3 regions of the Planococcus kocurii genome follow, and region 2 is predicted to be linked to each of the others. Evidence: riboswitches for the same ligand, from Rfam matches in the RefSeq annotation. Region 2 holds a riboswitch; each other region holds the start of a gene.
What was found. A riboswitch is a leader RNA that binds a small molecule or an ion and turns the genes downstream of it on or off. The one in region 2 is predicted to bind lysine.

Region 1 (7,907 bases), 210 kb from region 2:
TGGAAAAACAAAAAATGGCGATGAATGATTTTACCAATCGCGACGTTTTTGCGTATGCTGTTGATAAAGGCTGGATGTGTGTGCAAGTCTTTTTTGTGCGACAAGGCAAACTAATTGAACGAGACGTATCGCTTTTCCCCTTGTACCGCGATCCGGAAGAGGAATTTTTAACGTATCTCGGGCAATTTTATGAAAAAGCCAACCATGTGAAACCGAGTGAAATTTTAATTCCTGAAGCGGATGATCCGGATATGTTAAAAGAATGGCTAGGCGTTCGTGTGCTCGTTCCACAACGGGGCAAGAAAAAAGAGCTGGTGGCACTTGCTAAGAAAAATGCGGAAGTGGCCATTAAAGAAAAATTCCAATTGTTAGAGCGACAAGAAGAACGGACCATCGGCGCTTGTACAGATTTGGGTGAGGCGATGAACATTGAAGCGCCTCTTCGCATCGAAGCTTTTGATAACTCGCATATTCAAGGCGCTGATGCAGTATCTGCAATGATTACGTTTATTGATGGCAAGCCTTCTAAAAAAGACTACCGCAAATACAAGACTCGGAATGCGTCAAAGCCGGATGATTACGCGGCGATGCGAGAAGTTATCCGTCGACGTTATTCACGTGTATTGAAGGACGGTTTACCTTTACCTGACCTGATTGTTATTGATGGAGGAAAAGGACAAATGGAGTCGGCACGTGAAATTTTAGAAGATGAACTCGGTTTATCTATCCCAATTGCGGGTCTAGCAAAAGACGCTAAGCACCAAACTTCTCAATTGCTGTATGGTTCACCTGCTGAAATTGTGCCACTAAAGCGGACGAGTGAAGCTTTTTACCTGCTTCAACGGATTCAAGACGAAGTCCACCGTTTTGTTATTACGTTTCACCGTCAGTTACGTGGAAAAAATTCAATTCAATCAGCACTTGATGGGCTTGAAGGGGTTGGCCCCAAACGTAAGCAACAGCTACTGAAACATTTTGGTTCTGTTAAAAAAATCAAAGAAGCATCAGTAGAACAAATCCAAGAGGCAGGAATGCCAGAAGCGCTAGCAATCTCTATTGAACAGCATTTTAAACAAGGCACATTGCCAAGCGAGTCGTAACATGGTATCGTAGAAGAATAAGTAAGAATAAGTAAATCACTTGGAAAAGTGATGATAGAGGCGCGAACGTCAATAGTAAGCATCTGGAGATTTGCAGAATCTACGAAGGATGGTGAAAGGGATGGTCGCCGAAGTGTGCGTATGACTGCTATTACGCATGCTGGTTCTGCATTTAACAAGTGCAGAGCTGTCAGAGTCAATCTCTGGAGGGCTATCTCACATGGACGTTTTTTTCGTACATGATAAGAGGTAGTTTCCCGCGGTTGCGGGGAGCTACCTTTTTTTGTGTCTAGTGGCATGATCGCTAGTCATTTTGAGGGCCACATACTAAATGTGGGAGTGGATGGAATGAAAACGATCGTCATGAAATTTGGAGGAACTTCTGTCGCGACTCCAGAAAAAATTATCGGAGTTGCCAAACGAGCTATTCGTGAAAAACAAGCAGGCAAACGCGTAGTCATTGTTGTTTCGGCGATGGGTAAGACAACTGATACGTTGCTCGGATTAGCGGGAGAAATATCAGCGGAACCGCCAAAGCGAGAAATGGATATGTTACTGGCAACAGGTGAGCAAATTACGATTTCGTTATTGGCGATGGCTTTCAAGAAACTGGGTCATGAAGCTTTATCTTTTACTGGATGGCAGGCAGGAATTGAAACAGAATCCGTACCACGTAATGCACGCATCATTAAAATAAATACAGAACGTCTTGAACGTGTGTTGGAAAATGGTTATCTTTGTGTGGTTGCCGGTTTTCAAGGAGTGGATACAATTGGTAATATTACAACCCTTGGTCGCGGTGGATCGGATACGACTGCCGTTGCGCTTGCTGCAGCACTAAAAGCGGAAAAATGTGAGATTTATACAGATGTTAACGGTGTCTATACGTCAGATCCACGGTATGTAACAGGTGCACGCAAGTTACAACAAATTTCTTATGATGAAATGTTGGAACTTGCTAATCTCGGAGCGGGCGTACTACATCCGAGAGCGGTCGAATTCGCAAAAAACAATAACGTCCCATTATCTGTCAGAGCAAGTTATTCAGACGAGCCTGGCACAATCATACAAGAGGTGATCACTGTGGAGAAAAATTTAATCGTTAGAGGTGTGGCATTCGAACCAGGAATAGCGCGCGTAACTGTGAGTTACAAAAAGCCATTCAACGGATCTCTTGCTACTATTTTTACAAAGCTTGCTGAAAATCACATTGATGTGGATATTATTGTTCAAAGCATCAGTGATGAATTTCCACCGTCTGTCTCTTTTTCTATTAGCCAGGAAAGCCTTGAAGAAACACGCCGAGTTTTAACGGAAGCACAAGATGCCATTGGTTTTCTGACACTGAATGTAGAAGTCGGCTTATCGAAAGTGTCGATTGTAGGTTCAGGGATGGTATCGAATCCTGGAGTCGCAGCTCGGATGTTCGATATTTTAAGAAGCGAAGAAGTTCCGGTGAAGATGGTTAGTACCTCTGAAATAAAAATTTCAGTCGTTGTACCAGAAGTAGATATGAACAAATCAGCGAATGCTTTACATGCAGCGTACGGATTGGCTGCGGTAGAAGTCCACTCATAAATAATGAATTCTTTATGTGATAAAAGCTAGTGAAAAAATTCACAAAATGTTCAAATTCTCAATGCTAATATAGTAATGATGTCTACACAGTGGTTTGTACTAGAATAGTCGGAAGGAGCGATTCTCAATTAGAGAATCGCTCCTTTGCGGAATGCTGTTAAATCGATTCTATTTCGATACATTTCCTCTAGATAGAAGGTAATCGCCTGCGAAATCCATAAGCGCTATCGGTTTAAAGGAGTTATGTTGCCTTGACGCTCCTTGAGGGGGGGAGTACAATAAATATGTCATATTATTGTATCATGATGGTGCGTGGCTTCAGGTACAGTCATACGAAACGTCTGTCTTGGACGCTACCAATTAATGTTTTGAGGGGGGTAAAATTTTGGATAACAATCGTGAATTTTTTATGCGTAGGCTGCACTCATTGTTGGGAATTATTCCTATCGGTATATTCTTAACGCAGCACCTAATTGTCAACCATTTTGCTACACAGGGGGAAGAGGCATTCAACAAGGCATCTTACTTTTTGGCACATCTTCCATTCGTCATTTTCCTGGAGATCTTTGTCATTTACCTGCCGATTTTGTATCATGCGTTCTACGGCCTATACATAGCGTTTACTGCGAAGAACAATCCTGGGCATTATAGCTATATGCGCAATATGTTGTTTGTTGCACAGCGCTATACAGGAGTCTTCCTAGTAGTCTTTATCGCTTGGCACATCTTTGAAACAAGATTCCAAGTTGCAATCGGAGCAGCTGCTGAAGCTGACTTTAACATGATGGCAAACATCTTAGACAATCCTTGGATGATGGCATTCTACATTGTTGGTGTAGTGGCAGCAACTTTCCACTTTGCAAATGGACTTTGGTCGTTCCTTGTTACTTGGGGAATTACACAATCTGCAGCAGCACAAAAAAACGCAACTTATTTCACACTTCTAGTATTTATTGTGTTATCGGTTATTGGTATCAGAGCATTGTTTGCATTCGTTTAAGAATGTTTCAATCATTGGTGAACTAAAAGAGGAGTGAATACTAACATGGCGAAGGGCAAAATTACAATCGTCGGTGGTGGCCTTGCTGGCTTAATGGCAGCAATTAAAGTTGCAGAAGCAGGCTCTCCCGCTGATTTATTCTCAATCGTTCCAGTTAAGCGGTCCCACTCAGTATGTGCACAAGGCGGGATCAACGGAGCGGTTAATACAAAAGGTGAAGGGGATTCTCCAGACATCCACTTTGATGATACCGTTTACGGTGGAGACTTCCTAGCGAACCAGCGTCCCGTGAAAGCAATGGCAGATGCGGCACCTGGAATTATTCGCATGTTCGATCGGATGGGCGTTATGTTTAACCGTACGCCAGAAGGTCTATTGGACTTCCGTCGTTTTGGTGGAACAATGTACCACAGAACAGCGTTTGCTGGTGCTACAACGGGTCAACAACTATTATATGCACTAGATGAGCAAGTTCGTCGCTATGAAGTGGCTGGACTGATCACGAAATATGAAGGTTGGGAATTCCTCGGTCTTGTTCTTGATGAGCAAGGCGTTGGTAAAGGGATCACAGCTCAAAACATGACGACCATGGAAATTAAATCGTTCCGTGCGGATGCTGTTATTATGGCAACTGGCGGACCGGGAATTATTTTTGGGAAATCGACGAACTCTGTTATTAATACAGGTTCAGCGGCTTCTATCGTTTATCAACAAGGAGCTTATTACGCAAACGGCGAATTTATCCAAATTCACCCTACAGCTATTCCAGGAGACGATAAACTGCGCTTAATGTCAGAATCGGCTCGTGGAGAAGGTGGACGTATTTGGACTTACAAAGACGGCAAGCCTTGGTATTTCCTTGAAGAAAAGTATCCAGCATACGGAAACCTAGTACCGCGTGATATTGCAACGCGTGAAATTTTTGATGTGTGTGTCAACCAAAAACTCGGCATTAATGGCGAGAATATGGTGTACTTGGATCTTTCTCATAAAGACCCGAAAGAGCTTGACATCAAGTTGGGCGGAATCATCGAAATCTATGAGAAATTCACAGGTGATGATCCTCGTAAAGTACCGATGAAAATTTTCCCAGCTGTTCATTACTCAATGGGCGGACTATGGGTAGATGATCATCAAATGACAAGCATTCCGGGCGTTTTAGCAGCAGGCGAATGTGATTATTCTCAGCATGGGGGTAACCGTTTAGGTGCGAACTCCTTGCTGTCAGCGATTTATGGTGGTATGGTCGCAGGACCGAATGCTATTGAATACGTAAATGGCTTGGCGGTTCTTGCGGAAGACCTTCCTTCAGTGATCTATGATCAGCATGAAGCTGAGGAGCAACGCAAATGGGAAGAAATTTTGGCATTGAATGGTACAGAAAATGCTTACGTTCTGCACAAAGAATTAGGCGAGTGGATGACAGATAACGTAACCGTTGTGCGCTATAATGATCGTTTACAGAAGACGGATGAGAAAATCCAAGAACTTCTTGAACGTTTCAATCAGATTAGCATTACAGATACGCAACTTTGGAGTAACCAAGGCGCAATGTTTACACGTCAATTGCGCAATATGCTTCATTTAGCTCGAGCAATCACAATCGGAGCGCTTATGCGCAACGAAAGTCGCGGAGCTCATTACAAACCGGATTTCCCGGAACGTAATGACGAGGAATTCTTGAAAACAACGATGGCTAAATTTAATGGCTTTGATGCACCAATCTTCCATTATGAAGAAGTTGACACATCGTTGATTCCACCGCGTAAACGTGATTATTCAGCAAAAGCATAATTATGAAGGGAGCTAATTTACCATGGGTGAAGCAGCAAAAACGGTAATATTTGAAATCGAACGCAGAAACTCTACGGATGAAGATTCGTATTGGGAAAAGTTCGAATTGCCATATAAGATGAACATGAATGTCATTTCGGCATTGATGGAAATTCGTCGTAACCCTGTCAACATGGAAGGGAAAAAAACCACTCCTGTAAACTGGGACATGAACTGTCTAGAAGAGGTTTGTGGCGCATGTTCAATGGTTATCAATGGCAAAGCACGTCAATCGTGTACGGCTTTGATTGATCAGTTAGAACAGCCAATCCGTCTTCAACCGATGAAAACATTCCCTGTTGTTCGTGACCTTGTCATTGACCGCAGTCGGATGTTCGATTCGTTGAAGAAAGTTAAAGCATGGGTGCCAATCGATGGTACACATGACCTTGGAGATGGACCACGTATGCCTGAGCGTAAGCGTCAATGGGCTTACGAACTATCTAAATGTATGACTTGCGGCGTATGTCTTGAAGCATGCCCGAACGTTAATGATAAATCCGATTTTATCGGAGCTGCACCACTGTCACAAGTTCGCTTGATGAACGCGCATCCAACAGGCTCTATGAACCGCGATGCTCGCTTGAATGCGATCATGGGTGAAGGTGGATTGGCAGGATGTGGTAACTCTCAAAACTGTGTGGAGTCTTGTCCAAAAGGAATTCCATTGACAACTTCAATCGCAGCACTAAACCGCGACACAACTGTACAAATGTTCCGTAACTTCTTCGGAAGCGACAGAATGGTTGACTAGTATTTAGTAAAAACCCCGCTACGGCGGGGTTTTTAATTTGTCTTTTTTAATAGACCTGCCTTTCCATAAAAAATTTGGTATACTAATAAAATGAAACAGACAAGTAGATTTTGACTAGAGTGAGTGGTAGTAAAAAACGCTCCAGGCTGAACCCGTTAACAGGCTCATACAAGAGCGATGATCCTCGTGCTATTCAGTGCGTGGAAAAAATGTTCAAGTCATCAAATTATTTAGTGGAGGTTACTTATGACAGCGAATTACATTGGAAATTTGGAGGAGTGGAAGCAGGAATTTATCTTTTCTGCTCCGGTTCAAGTTCGTTTTTCTGAAACTGATATGTTTGGGCATGTTAATAACACCGTGCCGATTGCTTATTTTGAATTTGCCCGAATCGAATTTATGAAAGAAATGGGATTGATGCAGCGCTGGTTAAAAACGGGCAACGAGTTGTTTCCCGTCGTAGCAGATATGCAAGTAGATTTTGTCCAACAAGTATTCTTTGATGAAAAGTTAAAAGTTTACGTCAAAATAGCGCGCATCGGAACTTCTTCTGTCGACGTTCATTACTGGACTGTCAACGAAAAAGAGGAAACTTGTTTTACGGGAAGAGGAGCCATTGTCCAAATATCGAAACACACGGGAAAAGGTCACCCTTGGTCAGACCAAGAGATTGAAATGCTTCAGAGCAAGCAATTGATCAGTGCAAAAAAATAAGGAGCTCTTGCTATATCAATAAAAAACCGTCACTATAGAAATAAGATAGGTTTTTCAAGGAGTGGGATTGATTAATGAATGAAGACAAGCAAAGCGTCAATCATGAATTGGAGCGCATCGCGTTCATGGAAAAAGAGCTACGTTATATTTCGGGGATTATTAAGCAAAAAGGTCGGGAGATTTTAAATTCCTATACGATCACCCCTCCTCAATTTGTCGCATTGCAGTGGCTATTTGAGCATGGGGATATGACCATTGGAGATTTATCGAATAAGATGTATTTAGCGTTCAGCACGACGACGGATTTAGTTGACCGTATGGAGAAAAATGAACTGGTTGTCCGTATTCGCGAAGAACAGGATCGTCGCGTTGTTCGTATAAAATTGTTAAAAGAAGGCGAACGCGTCATTGAAGAAGTGATTCAAAAACGCCAGGAATACTTGAAAACCGTATTAGAGAATTTTACTCAAGACGAGGCTGTGAAATTTGCGGCGTTACTTGAAAAATTGCATACCAACATGAAATAGGATAGAGGCGATGAGTGTGAATGCGCCAATCGGAGTAATCGATTCAGGAGTCGGTGGACTTACCGTCGCAAAAGAGATAATGAAACTTTTGCCGAATGAGCAAATTTATTATATTGGGGATAATGCGCGATGCCCTTATGGTCCGCGTCCGCTGTCGGAAGTACGGACGTATACGTGGCAAATGGCCGATGCGCTGATGAAGAAAAATATTAAAATGTTAGTTATCGCCTGCAATACGGCAACTGCAGCAGCGCTGTACTCTTTGCAGAAGAATTTGCCAATTCCTGTAATTGGTGTTATTTTTCCAGGGGCTCGTGCTGCCATTAAATCTTCAACAACTAAAAAAATTGCCGTTTTAGGCACGTTAGGAACAGTGCAAAGCGGAGCTTATGAAAAAGCAA
Region 2 (7,907 bases):
ATTATAATAAAGAAGAACTGGGCGAAATCAGTCGTGCTGTAAACCTATTGGCGCAAACAGCAGAAACGGTCTACGTGATTTTTAATAATAACTCAGGAGGCCATGCAGCAGGTGACGCTAAAGAGTTCCAGAATATGAATGATTTATCATTTGACGGGCTTTCACCAAAGCAAATGGATTTATTTGAAGGAGGATTTTAATGGTTTTTATCGTTATGGCACTTGTCGGAGTGGCTTCTGGCATAGTGGGTGCATTGATAGGGCTTGGTGGTGGCGTTATACTGGTTCCAGCTTTACTTTTTCTAGGCACCAGTTTTGCGTTTTTTCCGGACCTTTCGCCTCAGAAAATTGTTGGCTTATCAGTCATCATGATGATTTTCACAGGCTTGTCTTCAACTTTAGCTTATATGAAAGTTCGAACAGTCGATTATAAAAGCGGACTTATTTTCTTTGCAGGAAGTGCACCCGGTACAATCATTGGTGCTTTTGTTAATAAAAACTTGGATTTGCCGTCATTCAATCTGTATTTCGGAATTCTTCTCGTTTTTCTATCGCTGCTTTTACTGTTGCGCGACCGGCTCAAAGCGGTTCGCTGGTTCGTGGACAACGGTCGTAAAACAACGTTTATAGACAATCAAAATAAAGAATATATTTATGGTTATCCAATTTGGTTTGCCTTGTTATTAACTTTTTTTGTTGGAGTGGCTTCAGGGTTGTTCGGTATCGGTGGTGGCTCAATTATCGTGCCTGCGATGATTTTATTGTTCTTATTCCCACCACATGTAGCCATTGGGACGTCTATGTTTATGGTGTTTTTATCAGCACTTGTCAACTCCGTTACCCATATCTCATTAGGAAACGTGCCATGGATTTATACGCTAGCCGTTGTTCCAGGTGCATACATGGGTGCGAAAATAGGTGCGAAGTTAAACAAGCGCCTGAATTCGGAAATGCTGGTGACCATTTTGCGTATTGTCCTTTTGATTCTCGGGTTGCGATCGATTTATGAAGGAATATTTAGTTCTTAAAGAGGTGTTTTCATGAGTGAAACTATTCATATTTATCATACAAATGATTTGCATAGCCATTTTACAAATTGGCCACAGATTAAATCGTTTTTAGCTGAACGAAAAAGATGGCACGAAGAAGAAGGCGACGTCTGTCTTATTTTAGATATTGGTGACCATGTTGATCGTTCGCATCCTTATACAGAAGGCACAGCAGGCAAAGGCAATGTGCAATTACTAAACGAAGCGCAATACGATGCTGTGACGATTGGCAATAACGAAGGCATTACACTGTCAAAAGAAGAGCTTGCTGATTTGTATGTTCAAGCCGATTTTAAAGTGGTGGTGTCAAATTTATTTGATTTGCGTGGCAATCGACCTCAATGGGCTAAGCCCTATCATATTATCCGTACAACAAACGGAAAACGGATTGGATTAGTGGGTGCAACCGCAGAGTTTACGCCTTTTTATCATAAACTGGGTTGGCGACTTACAGATGCCAAAGAATCTATTATTCAAGCAGTAAAAGAAATTGAAGAACACACGGATTTAATTATTTGCTTATCACATCTTGGCATTAAAGAAGACGAGTTATTGGCGGATCTTTGTCCACAAATCAATATTATTTTGGGGGCACATACGCATCATGTTTTTCATGAAGGCAAATGGCAAGGGGACACTTTGCTAGGTGCTGCAGGAAAATTCGGTGTTTACGTTGGTCATATTGCTGTAGCAGAAGCATTTGAAAAAACCACTGCGCAACTCGTTGAAGTGTCTCGGTTACGCGAAGAACAAGAAGGATTTGATGAACGGCTAATCGAGCAGGGAAAAATACAAATGAACGAGTTAGTTTTTCATAGCGACAAGACGCTAAAAGCAGAGTGGTTTAAAGATTCAGAGCTGGCAACTTTGTTTGGACAAGCGCTGATTGAATTTACAGAAGCCGATTGTGCGTTATTTAATGCCGGAATATTTATGGAAGATATGGCAAAAGGTGCGATGACTCGCTACAACTTTCATCAAATGCTGCCTCATCCAATCAACCCTTGTCTTGTCGAGCTAAGCGGAGCCGAGTTAAAAGAGATTTATTTGCAGTCTTTGAACTCAGAATGGCCACAGCTCGAGTTAAAAGGAATGGGATTCCGTGGCGCGGTGTTTGGCAAGATGATTCATTTGAATATGGAAATTATAAATCACCGGTTTTATATCAATGGGCAACTAGCAGTGCACGATCAAACTTACCGATTGGTTACGTTAGACATGTTAACGTTTGGCTACTTTTTTCCAAGCTTGAAAAGAGCGGCTAAGACATATTTTATGCCAGAGTTTCTGCGTGATGTGTTTAGCGAGTATTTTCATAGCAAAGCCTTGAAGTAGAAGGCCTATTCGGAATATAAACGCAGTTGATTTTATGGTGATTTTGGGCTATGCTAATAAAGAAATATATATTGGTGGGTAGAGGCTGCAGGACTGATCAGTAAGATGCGCGAGTTTGACCGCGTTGAACGCATCTGAAAGGAAGTTTTGCCGAAATCGATTTTCTAGGTCTAAGAAGATGGATTGGGGTCATTCTAAATAAGAATGTCACTGTCATTTGAGCAACAGCTTAAATGGGGAGCTACAGGGTTGTTTGATGTTCTAATGCACAGACGAATTGTAGAAGGCTGACTTTATCCAATTGGAGAGGTCGGCTTTTTTTATCTCATTTTTCACCCATCAAAAATTAGGAGGAGTTTTTATGGAGAATACGATTTTTTCGATTTTGCCGCCGATTATTGCAATCGTTATGGTACTTTTAACGCGTCGTGTGCTATTGTCGCTAGGTACCGGTATTGTAGCAGCAGCTGTAATATTGACATGGTTTGCACCACTTGATGCCTTACAAGAGCTTGTAACATCATTTACGATTATTTTTTGGGATGAAGGTTTCAACGCTTACAACGTCTTTATCATTCTTTTCTTGTTGTTGCTTGGCATTATTACAGCATTCGTTAGTTTATCAGGAGGCAGCCATGCTTTCGCTGAATGGGCTTCCACACGTATCAAGTCGCGAAGAGGGGCGAAGGTTCTAACAGTAGTTCTTGGAATTGTGATCTTCATCGATGACTATTTCAATGCTTTAGCTGTAGGACAAGTTGCACGTCCAATTACTGATCGTTATAAAGTGTCACGCGCTAAGCTCGCGTACTTTATCGATTCGACTGCTGCACCTGTTTGTGTCGTTTCTCCCGTATCAAGTTGGGGAGCTGCAATTATTGGGATTATTGCGACGATTTTAGCAGGACAAACTTTTGTTGAATATTCCGCATTAGAAGCTTTCCTGTGGATGGCACCGATGAACTTTTATGTAGTTGCTTCTCTAGCTATTGTCTTTTTTGTTGCTATTCGTGATGTTGATTTTGGTGAAATGAAGAAACATGAAGTGCTTGCCATTACGGAAGGACAACTTTTTGATCCTAACAAAACAATTCCAGGTGAAATGAAAGAAGATTTTCCAACTCATTCACATGGACATGTTAGAGATTTATTACTACCAATTTTATTGTTGATTGTTGGTACAGTAGGGGCAATGATATGGACGGGCTATCAGAACGCAGATCAAGTATTTGATATTTGGTTGATTTTTGAAAATACAGATGTGCCAGCTTCCTTATTAACAGGTGGTGTGCTAGGCGCATTAACGTCCATTATCTTATACGTTATGCAAATGAAAAAGAACGAAACAGCTAACGTGGGCTGGATTGGCAAAGGCATTTGGGCAGGTATCAAATCAATGATGGGTGCAGTGCTAATCTTGATTTTTGCTTGGTCGCTGACTTCTTTGATCGGGTTACTTGAAACGGGTGCATATTTAGCAGGCGTTGTGTCTGAAGGCAATGTTCCGACAGCTATTCTTCCCGTTTTACTGTTTGTGTTAGCGGGTGTTATGGCTTTTTCTACAGGAACATCGTGGGGGTCTTTCGGTATTTTATTACCGATTGCCGGTACAATTATGATTGAGGCTGACCCATCCTTATTATTGCCAGCGTTATCAGCAGTGTTAGCAGGAGCGGTTTTTGGTGATCATTGTTCACCGATTTCCGATACGACGATCTTGTCTTCGACAGGAGCGGGAAGCAATCATATGGACCATGTCTTAACTCAGATACCGTATGCGTTAACCGCTGCAGGTATCGCTGCAATTGGGTACATTGTCATAGGTTTCACTGGTTCGCTATTGATTTCGTTAGGCGTAGTCTTAGCCGTGTTAGCCATTCTCTTTGTTGTCTGGTCACAACGAACAACTATTATTGAAAAACAACAAAATATATAATGAAATCAAGGCAGAGAAGCTATTTCTCTGCCTTTTTACTTTTGCCGCAATAGTTTTTTTAAATTATATTGTGAAATCGTCTTTACATTAAAGCGCTCTCTCGGTATACTATTTTTAGATTAGTTAATAATCTGAAAACAAACAAAATTCCTATTTTTATGTAAATAGAATGGGAATACAGAGGGGGAAGAGTGATGGAACGTTCGCAATGGGGTACACGTGCCGGCTTTATCATGGCAGCTGTCGGCTCTGCAGTAGGTTTAGGTAACATTTGGCGTTTTCCGTATGTTGCCTTTGAAAATGGCGGGGGTGCCTTTTTCATACCATATCTATTTGCATTATTAACTGCCGGTATACCAATTTTAATCCTTGAATTTACGATTGGTCATAAGTACCGAGGTTCTGCACCATTATCATTCTTTAGAATGGGTGGTAAAAAACTAGAATGGCTTGGTTGGTGGGCAGTATTTGTGTCCTTCATTATATCTGTGTACTATGCCGTTATTATCGCTTGGGCAATGCGCTATACTATATTTTCAATCAATCAGGCATGGGGCACAGATACACAAGATTTCTTATTCAATGAATTTTTGCAACTGACAGTTAGCCCAGGGCAAACAGGTGGAATTGTTTGGGGCGTATTTATTCCTCTAGTGCTGGTCTGGGTCATTACACTCGGAATTTTGCTTGCAGGAGTGAAAAAAGGAATTGAAGTGGCTAACCGGATTTTCATTCCAACTTTAGTCGTCATTTTCTTGGCAGTAGTTATTCGTGCAGTTACACTGGACGGGGCATTGGTAGGACTAGAAGCATTCTTCCAACCAGATTTTAGCGCTATTATGGATCCGTCGGTTTGGGTCGCAGCTTATGGACATATATTCTTTAGTTTATCTGTCGCATTTGCCATTATGATTACGTACTCAAGCTATCTTCCTAAAAAGTCGGACATTACAAATAACGCTTTTATCACAGGTTTTGCCAACTCAAGCTTTGAATTATTAGCTGGTATCGGTGTTTTCGCAGCTCTTGGGTTTATGGCATCGCAACAAGGTGTTGAAGTAAGTGAAGTAGCAACAGCCGGTGTTGGATTGGCATTTGTGGTATTCCCACAAATTATCAATGAATTTCCAGGATTCAACGGATTGTTCGGCGTATTGTTCTTCTTGTCGTTAACACTCGCTGGATTGACGTCTTTGATGTCAATTACTGAAACTTATGTCGCTGGGTTTTCTGAGAAGTTCGGTATTTCTCGTAGAAAATCTGTTCTTTTCGGAGGCGGACTTGCAGCATTGATTTCAATTCTCTTTGCAACACAAGGCGGATTGTTCTTCTTGGATCTTGCAGATTACTTTATCAACCAATTTGGTGTTGCAGCAATCGGTCTAGTAGAAGTGGTGCTAGTCGTTTGGGTGTTCCGCAAAGCAGATACACTTAAAGCACATGCTAACGAAATCTCGGATATTCATTTGGGTGGCTGGTGGAAATTCAGTCTCGGCATCATTACACCAATCGTTTTAGGTTATATGATGTTCGGTTTACTCAAGCTAAACATTCTGAAAGAGTTTGATACTGAAACTGGAAACTACGAAGGGTACTCAGATATGTTTACCTTATCAGGAGGCGTAGCAGTTGCTTCCGCTGCAATCATTTTCGGGGTTCTATTCTCTCTTGCAAAATGGCATAAAGAACAGGGAGAATATGACGAGCGCAATTAAAAGGAGGAGTATCATATGACTGTAAGTTCAATTGTGGTAATGATTATCGGCATGGTCATTATTTGGGGTGGCTTGGCTGCTAGCATCATTCATGCAGTCAGTAGCAGCAAAAAGAACAAGTCGAAAAATGCTGCAAACAACGTATAATTTACAAGCCCAGAAACTTTTGGTTTCTGGGCTTTTTCATGTCTTTAGAGAGAGACGTGAACTTGTGAGGAACAAACCTTTATGATACATTTGGAGTACAATAGGATTCCATTCACAAATCAGATAGACAGGGGACGATGTGCATGTCAACAAAACAAGAGCATCTTAGAAAGCCCGATTGGTTAAAGATCAAACTCAACACCAATGAAAACTATACAGATTTAAAAAAGATGATGAGAGAAAATAACCTCAATACCGTCTGTGAAGAAGCGAAATGTCCAAATATCCACGAATGTTGGGGAACCCGGAGAACCGCTACCTTTATGATTTTAGGTGCTGTTTGTACAAGAGCCTGCCGTTTTTGTGCAGTCAAAACAGGACTACCGAATGAATTGGATCTTCAAGAACCTGAACGTGTGGCAGCCTCTGTAAAAATGATGAATCTCAAACATGCAGTCATTACAGCGGTTGCACGAGACGATTTAAAAGATGGAGGTTCAGCTGTTTTTGCTGAAACAATCCGCGCGATTAAACGTGCTAATCCATTTACTACTGTTGAAGTCTTGCCGTCTGATATGGGTGGAGTCTATGAAAATCTGGAACGTCTAATGGAAGCAAAACCGGATATTTTAAATCATAATATAGAAACAGTACGCCGTTTAACGCCAAGAGTTAGAGCGCGTGCTAAGTACGACCGATCACTGGAACTGTTAAAACGTTCAAAAGAAATGCATCCGGAAATCCCAACAAAATCCTCATTAATGATCGGCTTGGGGGAAACAAAAGAAGAAATTATTGAAGTAATGGATGACTTACGTGCGAACGATGTCGATATCATGACAATCGGTCAATATCTTCAGCCTTCGAAAAAACACTTAATGGTACAAAAATATTATTCGCCAAAGGAATTTAAAGAATTTTGGGAGATTGCGATGACTAAAGGGTTTTCGCATTGCCAGGCAGGCCCTTTGGTTCGAAGCAGCTACCATGCGGATGAGCAAGTCAATGCAGCTGCTAAAGAGCGTCAGCGCCTCGGAGAAGTGCAAGCAGCTGCTACAAACAGCTAATGGATGGTGGAAAAATGATTACATTGGATCAATGGGAATACGACATATTAATAGATCACCGAGAAGGATTCAAAGAGGAGGCCATAACAGGACGCTATAGCGAAATTTTGTCGAAATATGATTATATTTTGGGAGACTGGGGCTATGGACAGTTACGGTTGAAAGGCTTTTTTGAAGACACGAACCACAAAGCAACCTATGATACAAAAATTAGTACTTTACAGGATTATCTTTACGAGTACTGTAATTTTGGTTGCGCTTATTTCGTTATAAAAAAAGGTGGAAAAGCAGCTCCTTTAATTGAAGAACCCGAACAGCAAACCCCCGAAGCGGATGTGTAATCCGTAAGGGGGTTTTTTTTTGGCAATATGATATGATAAAGAAAGAAATTGACGATTTTCAAACGCCTATTGGAGGGTATTTTTATGTATTTTATTGACCGCAGAAAAATTACTGAAACGATTCAGTACATGAATGCTTTATTGGAATTTTACGAAAAAAAGCAGCAATGGACGTCATTTAATGACTTACTTGCGCTAGAACGTGTCGGGGCAAACATTATTGAGTCGATCATTGATGTCGGTAACTCGATGATTGATGGCTTTATTATGCGTGACCCTGGAAGTTATGATGACATAATCGATATTTTAGTTGATGAA
Region 3 (7,907 bases), 1.5 Mb from region 2:
CAAAAACAGCAGATAAAAATCTGCTGTTTTTTTAATTTATATAGAACTATCACAAAAAAAAGTGTTTTAACTAATAAAATTTTTTCTACCGGGCTCTTTTAAATATAACTTTTGATGCTATGATTAGGATATATTTAACTTATATATAAGAAAAAATTTGCAATAAGAAATGCACAAAGGGTGGTAATTAGAATGACAGTTCAAACAGCAAATGATATTTTAAAACGCAATAACGTTCAGGTTATTGGTCAAGGTGAAAAAACCTTAGTATTTGGTCATGGTTTTGGCTGCGATCAGCAAGTCTGGGACAATACCATTGTAGAATTTTCAGCAGATTATCGAATTGTCACTTTTGACTATGTCGGTGCAGGGAAAAGTGATAAGGCCGCTTATTCGACCGAACGCTATAGCACGTTAGACGGTTACAAACAGGATCTTCTAGAAGTTTGCGCTGCGTTAGCACTTGAGGAAATCTTATTTATTGGTCACTCTGTCAGCGCTATGATTGGGATGCTTGCTTCAATCGAACGTCCAGAGTTGATGGAGAAAATGATTATGATTGGACCATCTCCCTATTATCTGAACGAACCTGGCTACAATGGTGGATTTGAACAATCTGATATCGATGAATTATTGGATATGATGGAAATAAACTATAAAGAATGGGCGAAGTATTTGGCGCCTGTCGTCATGCAAAACGAGGAACGTCCTGAACTGGCTGCGGATTTTGAGCAATTATTGTGTTCAAATGACCCGATGATTGCTCGTCAATTCGCTGAAGTAACATTCACTTCAGATCTTCGTGACCAATTAGATAAAGTTACAGTACCTACGTTGATTCTTCAACCAAAATTTGATGCCATTGTACCATTAGAAATTGGTCAATATCTCCGCGATCATATCTCAGGTAGTCAATTGGTTGTAATGGAAGCAATGGGACACAATCCACATTTGAGTGATTCAGAGGAAACGGTAAAACGCATTAAGGCGTATTTAGCAGAATAGAGGAGTGAAAATCGTGGAACAGCAACTCGATAGAGCCCCTTGTGGTTATTTGGTTCTGGACCAGGAATTGCGTGTCGTTGAAATGAATAGCACGTTGCGGAATTTGACAAGCGTAGAAAATCCGCAGCATATCCATGATTTACTGACTATCGCTTCCCGGATGTATTTCCAAACGTACTTTACTCCTTCTATTAAAATGCATGGCACCGTAAATGAAATGTTTTTGACCTTGAAAAGTGCGGCAGGACATATGCCAGTCTTGATGAATGCAGTAGAGCAAAATGGTTTGTACGAATGTGCATTGATGCAGATGAGTGTTCGTGGTGAATATGAAAAAGAACTCCTATTAGCCAAACGTAATGCAGAAAAGATCAACCGTGAAACAGTAGAAGCCTATGAGAAACTACAACACTTAATGAGCGAAGTAGAAAGTAAACAGCAACAACTGATTGATCTCAACTCGACACTTCAACAATTGTCCATTACGGATTCGCTAACAGGCTTGAAAAATCGTCGCTATTTGGAAGAACGACTTCATGACTTTTTACTGCAGGCGCAAAATGGTCGAAAAGTGGCTCTTTTGATTTTGGATATTGATTATTTTAAGCAAGTTAACGATACATATGGTCACCAAATAGGTGATGCAGTATTGCAGGAATTAGCGTGGCATCTAGAAACGAAAGTTGGAGCGGCTGGCATTGTAGCACGTCTCGGAGGAGAAGAGTTCGTCGTCGTGATGCCAGACTCAGGAATTGAAGAAGGCTTAGCTATGGCTGACTCTTTGTGTAAACACATAGAAGCTGCTGACTGGATGCATGTACCCATCACGGTAAGTATCGGTGTCGCCGTTTATGCGCTTGGAGACGAAGTAGGAAGCTTGCTATCCAGAGCTGACAGTTTTCTGTACAAAGCAAAAGCTAATGGAAGAAATTGTGTCTTTGGCAATGAATAAAGAACTACCTTTAACATCCGTCTTTAAAAACGGATGTTTATTTATTGGGAGAAATAGGGAACTGGACTCATTGCAACCATTCATTTAACAGCTATAATTAGCGTACAAAATATCTTTGCCTCTGGAGGACTTATGGAAAAAGAGAATCGGTTATTGGGGGAACGCGTGTCGGCAGATAGAGAATTGATCGCACAATTGATCCATGAAGAAGTCAGCGCGAATCTTCAGGCTGAGCAGTTGCAAATGACGAAAGCCTTCATTGAAGTTGTAAATAACATTCGAACTGATTTTGTGGATTTGATCGGACAATCCATTAGCAATAGTTACAATATTCAAGAGGTCTATACGAAGATTCAACAATGGGGAGAAAAAACAGGTGATTTTTTTCTTGAAAACAATCGATCGCTAGAAGACGCACTTGCCGAAGTTTCTTTATTTCGAAAACACATCGGAACAGTCATCAAAACAGAAGCCCTTCACAAGAAGATTAACATTCAAATTCTTTTTGATAGTATGGAGACCTTTCATTCGTTACTGGATTATGCAGCTGTTTCCTATACAGAAGCCTACACAGTTTCATATCGACGAAAATTGAACTGCGCAAGAAAAGAATTTCTTGAACTTTCCTCACCCGTTGTCCCGGTCAGTGATCAGATTGCCATTTTACCACTAGTGGGTAGCATTGAAATGGACCGAGCTCGTTATATACTGGAGAAAACCTTACTAGCAGCAAATCAACTAAAAATTACGGTATTGATTGTAGATTTGTCAGGTGTCGTGAGAGTCGACTCAATCGTTGCAGAACAAATTATTAAAATCATCCAGTCGCTAAAGCTCGTAGGTATACGCTCGGTTCTCACGGGAATCCGTCCAGAAATTGCAGCGATGCTTATTGGTATTGGCGTCGATTTAAAAGACATTGAAATTGGTGGCAGCCTGAAACGCGTCTTACATCAGATGAATGTCACTTAACTAAAAAAACGCTGAAGTTCCTAGACTTCAGCGTTTTTTTTTAGTTAGTCAATTTGTTACTGCTTCTGAATGCAGACTGGGTAAAGACTTGTGTAACGTCAGGGTTTCTTCGTCAGTCAGTGCAATCATTGGTAACCGAACGCCCCCAGTCGAAACACCTGTCATGTGCAGTGCTGCTTTGATTGGAGATGGATTTGGCGCAGCGAACAATGCTTTCATTGTTGGCAATAACCGTCTATGAATAGCTGCTGCTGTTTTCACATCACCTGTTTTAAAACTCGTAATCATGTCTTGCATATCGTTGCCGATAATATGTGCAGCAACCGAAACGATGCCCGCACCACCGATAGACAGCATCGGTAAAGTCAGACTGTCATCGCCGCTATAGACAGTAAAAGATTCAGCTGTGTGTTCAATAATTTCTGAAGCAGCATCCAAATCACCGCTCGCTTCTTTAATAGAAACGATATTGTTAATTTGAGACAAGCGGATGACGGTTTCTGGAAGCAAGTTAACGACGCTACGTCCTGGAATGTTATAGAGCATGACAGGTAGATGAGTCGACTCCGCAATGGCTTGGAAATGTTGGAACATGCCTTCTTGTGAAGGCTTATTGTAATAAGGCGTAACTAGCATAATGCCATCTACGCCGACTTTCTCTGCTTGTTGAGTCAAAGAAATCGATGCCCGCGTATTGTTCGAGCCGGTTCCTGCGATGACCGGAATCCGTCCGGCAACAGTGTTGACGGTAAACTGGAACAATTCTATTTTTTCCTCTATCGATAAAGTTGGCGATTCGCCTGTAGTTCCTGCGACGACAAGACCGTCAGATCCATTAGCAATCAAGTGCTCGATTAAGTTTTGCGTTGCCGGAAAATCAATTTCCTCGTATTGGTCGAATGGTGTTACCATTGCTGTAATTACTTGGCCGAAATTCATACAGAACACACCCTTTTCTAATTTTTTTCGAAGCTTAGAGGTGAGAGGCCAGTCAGGAACAAACAAAAAAGCAGCAACAGGAGGTCCTGTTGCTGCAGTAGAAACAATGTTTACCATTTGCTCCTGTACATCAGATAGCCCTCCATATAGTTTCCTATATGACAGTCCTGCATTTATTAAATGCAGACCCAGCGCACGGAAATGTGAGATCTCCGCCACTTCGGCAAATCCCCCTTTCGGCAAACGTCAACGGATCTCATCATCCTCGTTTTGCGTACTAATGGTTTTTGCGCCTCTATCCTACTCTTGTAAAAACAAGAGCAAGAAATATTGAATTAGCTGTACTATAACAAATGTTTCTATTAATTGCAAGATGAAGAACGCAAAAAATTATAGCCGAGGAGAGATAGAATGAGTGAGCAAGCCTATGACCAACTGCTAGTGATTGCAACAACAGGAAACCAGCAAGGATTTAACGCCTCTTTGCATCATAATCGTTATGAGCCTACACCTTACGATTTACTCGACAAATTGTTTGAGCATTATAGCCTGTCTCCTGAAGATTGTATCGTTGATGTTGGTTGTGGAAAAGGGCGCTTGAATTTTTATGTGCATCATTTTTTTGGTGTAAAAAGTGTAGGCATCGAAATGAATCCGACATTTTACACAGAAGCCCTCGAAAATAAAAAACAGTACGCGAAAAAGCACAAAGGTGCAGAGTTTCACATTAACTTTTGTAATTGCTTAGCTCAGAAATACCCAGTTACAGCAGACGATACCGTATTCTATTTCTTTAACCCTTTTTCAGTGGCGATATTCATCGCATTTGTGAATAAAATTTTAGCTTCAGTCGAAAAATCTCCACGGACGGTAGACGTGATTTTGTTTTTTGCCTCTCAAGACTACAGTGATTATCTGGAAACTAACGGAGTTTTTCAGCTAATAGAAGAAATTCAATTGTCGGATTTCCATAAAGATCCGCGCGAACGATTTTTAATTTATCGATTGTCTAAAATGGATTAGAACTAGTGCTCTAAAGGGTATGTTTACAGTAAAACAATTGTGAAACGAGGGACCCCTATGGAATGGAAAGGTAGAAAAGCCAGTAGAAACGTTGAAGATCGGCGAGGGAAAGGTGGAGCGCTAGTAGCAGGAGGCGGCATCGGCGGTATTTTAATTGTGTTATTAGTGGCTTTTTTAGGAGGCGACCCAGGTGTCATTCTTGATCAATTGGGTGGATCCTCAGGAACGACTTCAAACCAGTCTTACGAATCAACTCCACAAGAAGAAGAATTGGCTGAATTTGTGTCAGTCGTTCTAGCGGATACGGAACAAGTTTGGACAGAAGTTTTTAAAGAAGAAGGCATGGAATATGTTGAGCCGACACTCGTTTTGTATAGTGGCAGCGTCGAGTCTGCCTGTGGAACAGCAGGCGCAGCCGTCGGACCCTTTTATTGTCCAGGCGATTACAAACTTTATATTGATTTGAGTTTTTACAATGACCTACAAACCCAATTTCAAGCACCCGGTGATTTTGCCATGGCGTATGTCGTGGCACACGAAGTTGGACACCACGTTCAAAATCTTCTTGGTGTTATGGAAGACGTGCAGCCACTTCGCAGCCAGCTTAGTGAAGAAGAATACAATAAAGTGCAAGTACGCTTGGAGTTGCAAGCGGATTATTTGTCGGGCGTCTGGGCCCACCATGCGCAAGGTATGGGCTATTTAGAAGAAGGTGACCTAGAAGAAGCATTGACAGCGGCAAGTGCGGTAGGGGATGACACCATTCAACAGCGGTCCCGTGGTTACGTTGTACCTGAGAGTTTTACACACGGTAGTTCCGAACAGCGCCAGCGATGGTTTAAAAAAGGCTTTCAAGCCGGTAATTTAAAAGAAGGCGACACGTTTAATGCAACTGATTTGTGATGGCACCTAAAGTGAAAATCACTTTTAGCATGCAAATAAAAGGGTGCAGCATTGATATTTTTGCTGATGTGATTCATTATATAAAATAGACAGTCTTTTCATTTCGTATGGAAAGAAATATAGCTCTGCGAAGGAAGTACAGCATGTTGGATGACAATATCACACGCCTAGAATACAACGGCAAAGAATTAATCCTAATCGGTACGGCACACGTTTCTAAAGCTAGTGCAGAGCAGGTGAAAGCCGTCATTGAAACCGAGCGACCGGATTCGGTATGCATCGAATTAGATGCGCAGCGCTATGAATCGGTAACTCAAGACAGCAAATGGAAAGAAACCGACATTTTCAAAGTGATCAAAGACAAAAAAGCAAGTTTGTTACTCATGAATTTGGCTATTTCCTCTTTTCAGAACCGTCTTGCAGATCAGTTTGGCATCAAACCTGGACAAGAAATGATTCAAGGGATTGCTTCTGCTAAAGAAACTGGCGCAGAATTGGTACTCGCTGACCGCAATATTCAAGTAACGTTTTCGCGCATTTGGGGCAATATCGGTTTTATGGGGAAAGCGCAATTGCTGACTTCCGTATTCTTTAGTATTTTCAGCAAAGAGACGATCTCAGAAGAAGATTTGGAAAAGATGAAGTCACAGGATACCCTCAACGCGGTAATGAATGATTTTACCCAATCTTTCCCTAAACTGAAAGAGCCGCTCATTGACGAACGAGACCAATATTTGGCGCAAAAAATTAAAGAAGCTCCTGGTCAAAAAATTGTCGCGGTTCTTGGTGCAGCACATGTTCCAGGAATCATTAAAGAAGTCCACAACGAACACGATTTGGAAGAACTGTCAAAAGTTCCAGCCAAATCAAAGTGGCCGAAAGTTATCGGTTGGGCGATTCCGTTAGCATTGGTCGCTATGATTGCCATCACGTTTATGAATAACCCTGCGGCTGGTCTCGACCAAACGATTAGCTGGATCCTTTGGACCGCATGTCTTGGGGCAATAGGTGCTGCTGTAGCTTTCGGTCATCCATTAGCAATTCTCACTGCTTTTGTCGGGGGTCCGATCGGTGCACTACATCCATTGTTAGCGGCAGGCTGGTTTTCAGGACTTGCACAAGCCTATGTTCGTCGCCCGAACGTTGGGGATTTCCAAACTTTATCGAAGGACGTGTTTACGCTTAAAGGCTTTTGGGACAATAAAGTTACGCGTGTTCTACTGGTTGTGGTGTTAACAAATTTGGGTACGGCAGCAGGCAATGTAATTGGTGGATTAGACGTTATTCGTTTGTTTTTCCAAAACCTATAAGTAGATTTCCTACCGGACGGCGAAACTTTGCTGTCCGGTTTTTTGTTTTTCTATTGTTGCTGATAGTTTAAGAACGGGTATATATAACAAAAGATCATTAGAAATAAGGAGGCGCATGGAGATGAGCTTTTTTCTAGTAGGCATTTTACTGTGGTCGTTGGTCATTTTGTCCGTCGTGTTGGCAATAATTGGTTTCTGGAGGGGTTCCTGGCAAGCGTTAGCCTGGAGCGGAATTGCTTTGCTTCCACCGATGCTACTTATTTATATGGGGGGAGATGGAGTTTGGTTCCAGTTTGGTATCTTGTTGCCGATCCTTTTGTTGGTTGCTGCTTTTTTGATGAAACAGCAAAAGACACCCAATTCGTAATCGGCTGGTAATTTCAGCCGATTTTTCTAAGCATGCCACTGGTAATTCCAAAGCCATAGTTATACAATTGTTATACAAAAAATGCAGAGGAGACAGGCCAATGAAATATCTATTAGATCGAAGCAAGTTATTCATATTTTTAATTTTAATCTTATCGATCGTTGGGGCATATGTCTTTATCACATTACCGCAACGTGAGATTCCGGAAACCCCATCAAACCTTGTTTTAATTTCAACAATTTTGCCAGGTGCAGGGCCTGAGGAAGTGGAAACGTCCATCACCAATCTGCTCGAGCGTGAAATCCAACAAGTAGATGGCATTGCATCGCTGCAATCCGTGTCTGCCAATTCTGCTTCCATCATTACACTGGAAATAGAAGATGGTGAGAATCCGGATGAGTTAATCAACAGTATCCAGCAACAAGTAGGAAATGCG

Region 1: linked by a shared signal. The riboswitch ahead of AUO94_RS01955 (aspartate kinase) and the one ahead of AUO94_RS03100 (Na+/H+ antiporter NhaC family protein) in region 2 are both predicted to bind lysine.
Region 3: linked by a shared signal. The riboswitch ahead of dapA (4-hydroxy-tetrahydrodipicolinate synthase) and the one ahead of AUO94_RS03100 (Na+/H+ antiporter NhaC family protein) in region 2 are both predicted to bind lysine.

The regions. Positions count from the first base shown of each region.
Region 1 is NZ_CP013661.2:382,019-389,925, reverse strand. It holds gene uvrC (excinuclease ABC subunit UvrC) at 1-1,100, shown strand, start outside; lysine riboswitch at 1,148-1,322, shown strand; gene AUO94_RS01955 (aspartate kinase) at 1,449-2,678, shown strand; gene AUO94_RS01950 (succinate dehydrogenase cytochrome b558 subunit) at 3,064-3,678, shown strand; gene sdhA (succinate dehydrogenase flavoprotein subunit) at 3,724-5,472, shown strand; gene sdhB (succinate dehydrogenase iron-sulfur subunit) at 5,495-6,265, shown strand; gene AUO94_RS01935 (acyl-CoA thioesterase) at 6,512-6,979, shown strand; gene AUO94_RS01930 (MarR family winged helix-turn-helix transcriptional regulator) at 7,054-7,506, shown strand; gene racE (glutamate racemase) at 7,523-7,907, shown strand, end outside.
Region 2 is NZ_CP013661.2:593,784-601,690, reverse strand. It holds gene AUO94_RS03115 (DUF72 domain-containing protein) at 1-200, shown strand, start outside; gene AUO94_RS03110 (sulfite exporter TauE/SafE family protein) at 200-1,027, shown strand; gene AUO94_RS03105 (bifunctional metallophosphatase/5'-nucleotidase) at 1,040-2,383, shown strand; lysine riboswitch at 2,455-2,635, shown strand; gene AUO94_RS03100 (Na+/H+ antiporter NhaC family protein) at 2,745-4,319, shown strand; gene AUO94_RS03095 (sodium-dependent transporter) at 4,514-6,034, shown strand; gene AUO94_RS17205 (methionine/alanine import family NSS transporter small subunit) at 6,050-6,181, shown strand; gene lipA (lipoyl synthase) at 6,325-7,248, shown strand; gene AUO94_RS03085 (YutD family protein) at 7,263-7,589, shown strand; gene AUO94_RS03080 (DUF86 domain-containing protein) at 7,674-7,907, shown strand, end outside.
Region 3 is NZ_CP013661.2:2,113,900-2,121,806, forward strand. It holds gene AUO94_RS10440 (alpha/beta fold hydrolase) at 193-1,005, shown strand; gene AUO94_RS10445 (GGDEF domain-containing protein) at 1,019-1,957, shown strand; gene AUO94_RS10450 (STAS domain-containing protein) at 2,090-2,929, shown strand; gene dapA (4-hydroxy-tetrahydrodipicolinate synthase) at 2,978-3,868, opposite strand; lysine riboswitch at 3,996-4,174, opposite strand; gene AUO94_RS10460 (class I SAM-dependent methyltransferase) at 4,280-4,891, shown strand; gene ypfJ (KPN_02809 family neutral zinc metallopeptidase) at 4,949-5,794, shown strand; gene AUO94_RS10470 (TraB/GumN family protein) at 5,938-7,104, shown strand; gene AUO94_RS10475 (hypothetical protein) at 7,226-7,471, shown strand; gene AUO94_RS10480 (efflux RND transporter permease subunit) at 7,572-7,907, shown strand, end outside.